3 regions of the Delftia sp. CH05 genome follow, and region 1 is predicted to be linked to each of the others. Evidence: predicted binding sites of a transcription regulator. Region 1 holds the regulator's gene; each other region holds the start of a gene.
What was found. The regulator FNR, encoded in region 1, switches genes on or off when oxygen is low (the NO sensors DNR and NnrR bind a similar motif). The targets are predictions, from matches to a motif close to TTGATNNNNATCAA.
Positions count from the first base shown of each region.

Region 2: a site for FNR is predicted at 1,309-1,322, ahead of adhP (alcohol dehydrogenase AdhP). Genes of this name have one in related genera too.
Region 3: a site for FNR is predicted at 1,618-1,631, ahead of dsrO (sulfate reduction electron transfer complex DsrMKJOP subunit DsrO). Genes of this name have one in related genera too.

Region 1 is NZ_WUMG01000045.1:13,650-16,920, reverse strand. Features, by position in the region: gene ccoG (cytochrome c oxidase accessory protein CcoG) at 1-713, shown strand, start outside; gene GRX31_RS24800 (FixH family protein) at 771-1,085, shown strand; gene GRX31_RS24795 (hypothetical protein) at 1,267-1,554, shown strand; gene fnr (fumarate/nitrate reduction transcriptional regulator Fnr) at 1,636-2,355, opposite strand; gene hemN (oxygen-independent coproporphyrinogen III oxidase) at 2,517-3,271, shown strand, end outside.
Region 2 is NZ_WUMG01000010.1:150,293-153,563, forward strand. Features, by position in the region: gene rimO (30S ribosomal protein S12 methylthiotransferase RimO) at 1-1,233, shown strand, start outside; gene adhP (alcohol dehydrogenase AdhP) at 1,385-2,413, shown strand; gene GRX31_RS11200 (MATE family efflux transporter) at 2,477-3,271, opposite strand, start outside.
Region 3 is NZ_WUMG01000008.1:38,065-41,335, reverse strand. Features, by position in the region: gene nrfD (NrfD/PsrC family molybdoenzyme membrane anchor subunit) at 1-641, opposite strand, end outside; gene dsrO (sulfate reduction electron transfer complex DsrMKJOP subunit DsrO) at 658-1,503, opposite strand; gene GRX31_RS09170 (hypothetical protein) at 1,837-2,301, shown strand; gene GRX31_RS09165 (DsrE family protein) at 2,286-2,705, opposite strand; gene dsbG (thiol:disulfide interchange protein DsbG) at 2,717-3,271, opposite strand, start outside.

The sequences.
Region 1 (3,271 bases):
CCATGATCGTCAGCTACGACACGGGCCGGGGCGAGCCGCGCGCGCCTCGCACCAAGAAGGTGGACTACAAGGCCCAGGGCCTGGGCGACTGTATCGACTGCAAGATGTGCGTGCAGGTCTGCCCCGTGGGCATCGACATCCGCAACGGCCTGCAGTACGAATGCATAGGCTGCGGTCTGTGCATAGACGCCTGCAATTCCATCATGGACAAGATGGAGTATCCGCGCGGCCTCATCCGGCTGACCACGCAGAACGCCATGGCCGGCCTGTGGCGGCGGGCCCAGGTGCTGCGCCGCATCTTCCGTCCGCGCGTGCTGGTCTACTCGGCCGTGCTGATCGGCCTGAGCATGGCCATGATCGTGAGCCTGGCGCTGCGCCAGTCGGTCAAGGTCGACGTGATACGCGACCGGGCGTCGCTGTCGCGCATCGTCGCGGGCGGCAAGCTGGAAAATGTCTACCGCCTGCAGATCATGAATGCCACCGAGCAGGCCCAGCGCTACCGCATCAGCGCCCATGGCCTCGACGGGCTGGAGCTGGCGTCCGAGCAGGAGGTCGAGGTCGGCCCGGCCGAGACGCGCGGCATTGCGGCGCGGCTGCAGATTCCCTACGGTTCCGCCGAGCCGGGCTCGCACACCGTATTCTTCGATATCGATGCCGTGCATTCAGGCGCGGGACGCGCGTCCGAAAAGGCCGTCTTCCTGGTGCCCCGGTGATATGTCTGGCCGGCACCGCCCAGGCTGCGCCGGCTGTTTGAAAGAAAGAGGTTATCCATGTCTTCCAGTCCCGCAGTCTCCGCGCCCGCCACGGCCCCTTCGCATCCGGACGCCGGCAAGCCCTGGTGGAAGTTCGCCCATGTCTGGCTCGTGGTGGCCGGCCCGGCCGCCGTCGTGGTGGCTGGCGTGGTCACGGCCGTCATTGCGATCAATGGCGCCGATCCCGTGATCGATCCTGACTATTACCGCAATGGCATCACCATCAACGAGCGTGCCGATGGCGTGCGCGAAGTGCCCAAGAGCCTGGCGCCCGCGGTCACCGGCCGCAACCACGCGGCCACGCCCGCGCAGGACCATCCCACGGACCGCTGAAGGCAGGAAAATGCCGTGCACAAGGCCGCAGTCGCGGCCTTTTTGCATGGTGGATGGCATCTCCAGCATGCGCGAGGGCCAAGGGTTTCCTACAGGCAGTGCAGGGTGCGCAGGGCTTGGCACGGTGCGCGGGCGGCGCGCACAATGAAAGCCACCCCTCGACAGCTCAAGGAGATCGCTGATGTTGGCCCAACGCTGGATGTGGATTGCCTGGCCGGCCTTTCTGGCCGCCGCCGTGATGGAGATGCTGGTATTCGCCTTCGTGGACCCGCTGGAGCTGCACTGGCTCGGCGACCTGGGCTGGTCGCGGCAGGGAATCTACACGCTGGCCTTCTTCGCCTTCTGGGGCGTGACCATGCTGTCCAGCCTCATGACCACCATGCTGGGACGCTCCACGCACGATCTCAACGACGGCGTGGTCTCCGAGCCGGACCCAAATCTGGCCATGCAGGGCCTGGGGCGCGATTGAACCTGCGTGCACTGCAATGGCAATGAACAAGGCCCGCGACAGCGGGCCTTGTTCATTGCCGGGGGGCGGGGCCTTGCGGCCTCACTGGCACTGCTGGCTGTTGACGATGCGCTTGAGCGCGTCCGTGTCCAGGATGCGCAGATGGCGCTGGCGCACCTCGATGATGTTTTCTTCGGCAAACTTCGAGAAGGTGCGGCTCACCGTCTCCAGCTTCAGGCCAAGGTAGCTGCCGATTTCCTCGCGCGTCATGCGCAGCACCAGTTCCGACTTGGAAAAGCCCCGGGCGTGCAGGCGCTGCACCAGGTTGAGCACGAAGGCGGCCAGGCGCTCCTCGGCACGCATGCTGCCCAGCAGCAGCATCACGCCATGCTCGCGCACGATCTCGCGGCTCATGACCTTGTGCACATGGTTTTGCAGGGCCGTGACCTCGCGCGACAGGTCCTCCAGCTTGTCGAAGGGCATGACGCAGACCTCGGCGTCTTCCAGCGCGACCGCATCGCAGGTGTGGTGGTCGTTGACGATGCCATCCAGGCCGATGATCTCGCCGGCCATCTGAAAGCCCGTGACCTGGTCGCGCCCGTCCTCGGTGGCCACGCAGGTCTTGAAGAAGCCCGTGCGGATGGCGTACAGCGAGGTGAAGGACTCACCGTTGCGAAACAGCAGGCCGCCGCGCTTGACCTTGCGGCGCGTGGCCACGATGTCGTCGATGCGCTGCATCTGCTCGGCATCCAGGCCCATGGGCATGCACAGCTCGCGCAGGTTGCAATTGGAACAGGATGCTTTGATGGTCTGAAGGTTCATGGAGTAAACATCAGCGGCGCAGCAGTGCGCCGGCGGTGACCTCGTGGATGGCGATGAGTTGGATCAAATTGTCGCAGCACTGCCGCGAACAACTCTTGATATGAGTCAAGGACGCGGCCAATGGGCTGCGGCACAGTGGACGACATTAGAGGAAAAAACCCATGACCGCTGTCACCCCAGAGCTGCTGCGTCGCTTCGACGTACCGGGGCCCCGATACACCTCGTTCCCCACGGCCGATCGTTTCGTGGAGGCTTTCGGTGCTGAAGACTATATCCTGGCACTTGAGCACCGCAAATCGAGTACCGCAGCGCGGGCCATGCCTTTGTCGCTGTATGTGCATGTGCCGTTCTGCGAGTCGCTGTGCTACTACTGCGCCTGCAACAAGATCGTGACGCGCCACCACGATCGCGCGGCCGTCTACCTGGACTACCTGGCGCGCGAGATGGCCTTGCACACGGCCCATTGCGGCAAGGGCCAGGCCGTCAGCCAGCTGCACCTGGGCGGCGGCACGCCCACCTTCTTCTCGGACGATGAACTGCGCACGCTGATGGCCCTGCTGCGCGAGCATTTCAAGCTGGAGCCGGGCGGCGAATACTCCATCGAGGTCGATCCGCGCACCGTCAGCGTCGAACGCCTGGCCGTGCTCAAGGAACTGGGCTTCAACCGCCTGAGCTTCGGCGTGCAGGACTTCGACGAACAGGTGCAGATCGCCGTGCACCGCGTGCAGCCGGCCGAGCAGGTGTTCGCGCTGGTGGCAGCGGCACGGCAGCTGGGCTTTGCCTCCATCAACGTGGACCTGATCTACGGCCTGCCCAAGCAGACGCCCGAGTCCTTCGAGCGCACGCTGGCCCAGGTCAATGCGCTGCGGCCCGACCGCATCGCGCTCTATGCCTATGCCCACCTGCCCGAGCGCTT
Region 2 (3,271 bases), on a different contig from region 1:
AACACCTGCGGCTTCATCGATGACGCCGTGCGCGAGAGCCTGGACACCATTGGCGAGGCGCTGGCCGAGAACGGCAAGGTCATCGTCACCGGCTGCCTGGGCGCCAAGGCGGGCAAGGACGGCGGCAACCTGATCCAGGAAGTGCACCCCAGCGTGCTGGCCGTGACCGGTCCGCACGCCACGCAGGAGGTGATGAATGCCGTCCACACCCATCTGCCCAAGCCGCACGATCCCTTCATCGACCTGGTGCCGGGCGCCTTTGGCGAGGCGGGTATCAAGCTCACGCCCAGGCACTACGCCTATCTGAAGATTTCCGAGGGCTGCAACCACCGCTGCACCTTCTGCATCATCCCTTCCATGCGCGGCGATCTGGTTTCGCGTCCGGTGGGCGATGTGCTCAAGGAGGCGCGTGCACTGTTCGAGGGCGGCGTCAAGGAACTGCTGGTGATCAGCCAGGACACCTCGGCCTATGGCGTGGACGTGAAGTACCGCACGGGCTTCTGGGACGGCAAGCCGGTGAAGACACGCATGCTCGAACTGGTGCAGACGCTGGCCGAGATCGCCGAGCCCTATGGCGCCTGGGTGCGCCTGCACTATGTCTACCCGTACCCCAGCGTGGACGAGATCATTCCGTTCATGGCCACGGGCCGCGTGCTTCCCTATCTGGACGTGCCTTTCCAGCACAGCCATCCCGATGTCTTGAAGCGCATGAAGCGCCCCGCCAACGGCGAGAGGAACCTGGAGCGCCTGCAGCGCTGGCGCGAGATCTGTCCCGACCTGGTGATCCGCTCCACCTTCATCGCCGGCTTCCCCGGCGAGACGGAGCAGGAGTTCGAGCACCTGCTGCAGTTCCTGCGCGAGGCGCAGATCGACCGTGCGGGCTGCTTTGCCTACAGCCCGGTCGAAGGCGCTGCCGCCAACGAGATCCCCGGCATGCTGCCCCACGAAGTGCGCGAGGAGCGCCGCGCGCGCTTCATGGCCGTGGCCGAGGAGGTTTCCACTGCGCGCCTGCAAAAGCGCGTGGGCCAGACGATGCAGGTGCTGGTGGACAAGTCCGTGGGCCTGGGCAAGAAGGGTGGCGTGGGCCGCAGCTATGCCGATGCCCCCGAGATCGACGGCCTGGTGCACCTGCTGCCGCCCGAGAAGGCCAGCAAGACCTACAAGGTGGGCGACTTCGTCAAGGCGCGCATCGTGGGCACGCAAGGCCACGACCTGGTGGGCCAGCCTGTGTAAGCCTGCCGTTCTGCCATCTCCCGAAAACGGGCAAGGTTCTCCTTGCCCGTTTTTTTGTCTTTTCCGGACCAGTGCCTGATATCGATCAAGGCGGCCGGACCTCTTCGCTGAAATGCTGTACCTACTTTGACGCAAAGAAAGGATGGCGCGAATGAACAGGACCATGAAGGCCGCCGTGGTGCGGGAGTTTGGCAAGCCGCTCACCATCGAGGAAGTCCCGGTGCCCAGGCCCGATCCCGGCCATGTGCTGGTGAAGATCGAGGCCTGCGGCGTCTGCCATACCGACCTGCATGCGGCGCAGGGCGACTGGCCCGTCAAGCCCAATCCGCCTTTCATTCCCGGCCACGAAGGCGTGGGCTACGTGGCCGCCGTGGGCGCGGGCGTCACCCACGTGAAGGAGGGCGACCGCGTGGGCATTCCGTGGCTGTACACGGCCTGCGGCCATTGCGAGCATTGCCTGGGCGGCTGGGAGACACTGTGCGAGCAGCAAAAGAACACCGGCTACTCCGTCAACGGCGGCTTTGCGCAGTACGCGCTGGCCGATGCCAATTTCGTGGGCCTGCTGCCCGGCAGCGTGGACCTGATCGAGATCGCGCCCGTGCTGTGCGCGGGCGTCACGGTCTACAAGGGCCTGAAGGTCACCGACACCAGGCCCGGCAACTGGGTGGTGATCTCGGGCATCGGCGGCCTGGGCCACATGGCCGTGCAATATGCCAAGGCCATGGGCCTGAACGTGGCGGCGGTGGACGTGGATGACGACAAGCTGGCGCTGGCCCGGCGCCTGGGCGCCCAGGTCACGGTCAATGCCATGACCACGGACCCTGCGGCCTATCTGAAAAAGGAGATTGGCGGCGCGCACGGCGCACTGGTGACGGCGGTCTCGCCCAAGGCCTTCGAGCAGGCGCTGGGCATGGTGCGGCGCGGCGGCACGGTATCGCTCAACGGCCTGCCGCCCGGCAGCTTCCCGCTGCCCATCTTCAACATGGTGCTCAGCGGCGTGACGGTGCGCGGCTCGATCGTGGGCACGCGGCTGGACCTGCAGGAGTCGCTGGATTTCGCGGCCATGGGCAAGGTCAAGGCCACCGTGTCCACCGACCGGCTGGAGAACATCAACGACATCTTCGCGCGCATGCATGAAGGCAAGATCGAAGGGCGCGTGGTGCTGGACCTGAACGCCTGACGCTTTGCCCACCCTCAAAAAAACAGGCTTCCCTCGGGAAGCCTGTTTTGCATGGTGCACGCCTTACACCATGCGGCGGATCGGGCGCTTCTTCCACACCAGCTTGTAGTAGGCGGTCTGCAGGCACAGCGTCAGGGTGTAGGACAGCGGAAAGGCCATCCAGATTCCCATCAGCCCGAAGCTGCGGCTCAGCCACCATGCCATGGGCAGCTCCAGCACGGCGAGCACCGTGATGGTGATGGCCGTGGGAATGACCACATCGCCGCTGGCGCGCATGATGGACGACAGGGCGATGAAGCAGCCCAGCAGCAGGCCGCTCCACAGCACGATGTACAGCAGCTCGATGGCCAGCACCAGCACCTGCTCGTCGGTGATGAACATGCCCAGCAGCGGCCGTGCGAACAGGCTGCCGATCAGGGCCAGGGCGGCGCCCAATGCCAGGTTCATGCGGATGGCCGTGGCCGTGATGGCTCCCAGGCGCTCGCTGCGGCCAGCGCCGATGGCCTGGGCTCCGAGGATGGAGGCCGTGATGGCCACCGAAATGACCGGGAACTGCGCAAACGAGTTGATCTGGTTGACCGCACCGTAGGCTGCCGTGGCGCTGGAGCCGAAGCCGTTGACCAGCGACACGACGACCAGCCCGGCCATGGACGAGGCGATCATCTGCACGCCCGTGGGAATGCCCACGCGCAGGATGCTCTTGAGCAGGGTCCGGTCAATGCGCATGGCCTTCCACAGCGCGGCATTGGGCGCCAGCGGGCTGGCTATGCGGCGCAGCCGCCAGCCCAGCCAGGCCAGCGCCAGGGTGAAGCCCAGGATCATGGACACGCCCGCGCTGGCCACGCCCAGGCGCGGCAG
Region 3 (3,271 bases), on a different contig from region 1:
GCCCAGACCACCACCATGGCCAGCAGGCACAGCGCCAGCGCCAGGCCCAGCATGCGCAGCGCCTGCAGGGCGCCGGCATCGGGGCGGTGGCGGGCGGGCAGAAAGCGCGCCGTCACCAGCATGCAGCCCACCGTGGCCAGCCAGCCCGTGAGTGCCAGGTTCAGCGGCACCCACAGCGTGTTCCACAGCGGGCGCGAGCGCACGGCCATCAGCTCGGCGCCGGTATAGGCGGTGATGGTCAGCGCCGACACGGCCAGCAGCGGCGCCAGCCAGCGCAGCCACTGCGGCCGGCCCAGCCACCAGGCCAGCACGAAGGCCAGCGCCAGTCCCACGAAGGCCGGCAGCAGCAGGGCGCCCACCGACATCCACGACCACGGCGTGAAGTGCGCATAGAAATGCCAGAAGCGCGCAGGCTGGTGCAGGTCGGCCAGCAGCGACACGGGCGCCGCGATGGCGCTGACGGCCAGCACCAGCACGGCGGCCGGCAGCAGGCGCGCCATGGCGCTGGCGCGCGGCGCCCAGGCGCAGGCGGCGGCCAGCAGGGCGGCGCCCGTGGCAATGCCGGCCAGGAAGAAGTACTGCACGGCCCAGGGCAGCCAGGCCGATTCGTAGGCGGGGGTCAGGAGTTCGACGATGTGCATGGGGTGCTCCTTGCGTTCAGTGGGAAGTGACCAGCCGCACGCTGGCCTGCCCGTCCACGCCGTCGACGAAGGCGTCGGGCAATCCCAGGTAGTACACATGCGGGTCCGTGCCCATGGCGGGCTTGAGCACCTTGAGGTCCTTGGCGTGCTCGCGCATGCGCTGGCGGATCTCGCTGCCCTCGTCGTTGAGGTCGCCGATCACGCGGGCGCCGCCCACGCAGCTTTCCACGCAGGCCGGCAGCAGGCCGGCTTCCAGGCGGTGCTCGCAGAAGGTGCACTTGTCGGCGGTCTGCGTCTCGTGGTTGATGAAGCGCGCGTCATAGGGGCAGGCCTGCACGCAGTAGCCGCAGCCCACGCAGCGCTCGTTGTCCACCAGCACGATGCCGTCGCTGCGCTGGAAGGTGGCCTGCACCGGGCAGACCGGCACGCAGGGCGGGTTGTCGCAGTGGTTGCACAGGCGCGGCAGGTTGAGCATGGCCGGCGGCAGGTCCTCGTTGCCCGCGTGCTGCACCTCGTACTGCAGCACCGTGGTGCGGAACTGGCCCAGCGGCGGCAGGTTCTCCATGGAGCAGCTCACCGTGCAGGCCTGGCAGCCTATGCAGCGGCGCAGGTCCACCAGCATGCCGTAGCGCTTGCCGGCCTCGCCGGGGCGGCGCGGCGGCTGGAAACCCGTGGTGCTGGGCGCGGCCGCCGCCACGGGCAGGGCCACGGCCGCCATGGCGGCGGCCAGCAGGTCCTGCAGGAAGCCGCGCTTGCCTGCGGCGGGCTGCGCATGGGAGAGGGTAGGGGCGAGGATGTCCTGGGTGGAGGGCTTGCAGCTGCAGTCGTTGCAGCCGCTGCCGGCGCGGGATGTTTTTGGCATGGCCTGTCTTTCATCGTCCTGCGGCCACGGATCGTGGTCGCTCAAACTCAATAAAGCATTAAAAATATGCTTTTTATATTGAATCTAATATATGAAATTCAGGGCCTTGGCGGCTTGATGTGAGTCAAGCAATGGGCTTGCAAAGCGCCACCAACTGCCTGCCATGGACAGGCGCCCAAGGCACTCCATAGCGTGTGGCGCAGGGATTAAGACGGGGTTAACAGGGTGACTGCATTCCTCGGGAATGCGGGGCGCGTATCGGAAATCACCCTCTTGTTTCCGCGCGCGGCCCCGGTCTACGCTGCTTGTGTCGCCACTGCCAAGGAGTTCTCCATGAACCACGCCCTGAACAGCCTTGCTTCGGAACTGGACCTTGCCGCCGAAGCCGGCGAGCACCTGAGGCTGCAATTCACACAGGCCTGCGTGGACCGCATCGCGCACCTGCTGGAAGACCCGGACGTCATCCGCTGCGCACAAGGCCTTCGCCGCTACCTGGACGGCCAGATCGACAGGCAGGAGCTGGACCGCCTGGCCCGCGAGGCCGCCAGCCTGGCCAACCACCACCAGGGATCACGCTCCCTCGACGGCTGCGGCCATGCCGCCGTGTCCGCCACCTATGCCACGGCCCATGGGCTGGCGGGCCGGGCGCTGCAGGCGGCCGACTACGCGGCCTACGCCATGGTCTATGGCGAGGGCGGCCACGGCGCCGTCACGGACCGCGAGTCCTTCGAGCCTGAATACCAATGGCAGGCGCGCTGCCTGGCCTCGCTGGCGCAGGCCGCTCAGCAGCGCACGTAGCACCAGGCCGACTGCTGCAGCAGGGCCAGTGACTCGATGCCGCCCTGCGGCAGCACGCGCATGCCGGCAGGCGCCTCGCGGCCCAGCTTCCTGAGCGTGTTCGGGCAGACCAGCGCATGGGCCAGGGCCTCTGCATCCAGATGCTGCGGCGTGCCCGGCGCGGCATCCAGCAGCGTCTCGACGGCCGGGCCGTTGATGACGATGCGGACTTCGGCATCGGGCCGGTCCTGGCGCAGGTTGGCCAGATTGCTGCGTGCACGGGCCAGGGCGCCGGGCGTGGGCGCATGCAGCACGATGCGCAGCGGCGGCGCATCCGGCCGGGTAGGGAACAGGTCGCTCCAGTCGCTGGAGGCGGTGGAGGCGGTGGAAGCGGTGGAAGCGGCGGGACAACGGCTTGTGCTCATGGTCGTCCTCGTCATTTCCTGCCACGCGGCCCCATGACCTCTTCCAGCAGGCCTGGCGGCAGGCCGGTGCGCACCTGCACCACTCCCTTGTCATCCTTCCAGACCAGGGCCGGCGTGGCACGCAGGCCCCAGGTGGACATCAGCGAGGCATGGCTGGCCAGCACCTGCCGCGTGGCCTGCGGCACCGGGGCCAGCGGCGTGGCGCCCGCGCCTTCTGCGCTGGCGCGGCCGGCCTTGGCATAGGCGCGTGCGTGCTCGGCCAGGGCCTGCTCTGGCTGGCGCGCGGTCAGCATGGCGGCGGCCTTGCCCTCGCTGCTGGGCTTGAGGATGCCCACCAGAATGTGGCGCAACTGCACCTGGCCACTCTCCACCCAGGGCCGGGCATCGTTCCACAGCTGGTTGCAATAGGGGCAGTTGGGGTCGGTGAACACATAGACCGTGCGCGGCGCGTCGGCGCGGCCATCCGGTATGGACTGGGCGCGCTGCACATCGCTCCACAGTTGCTCGCCCATGGGCTTTTGCACGGCGGCCTGCAGGGCCTGGGCGTTCACGTCGCGGCCCTGGGC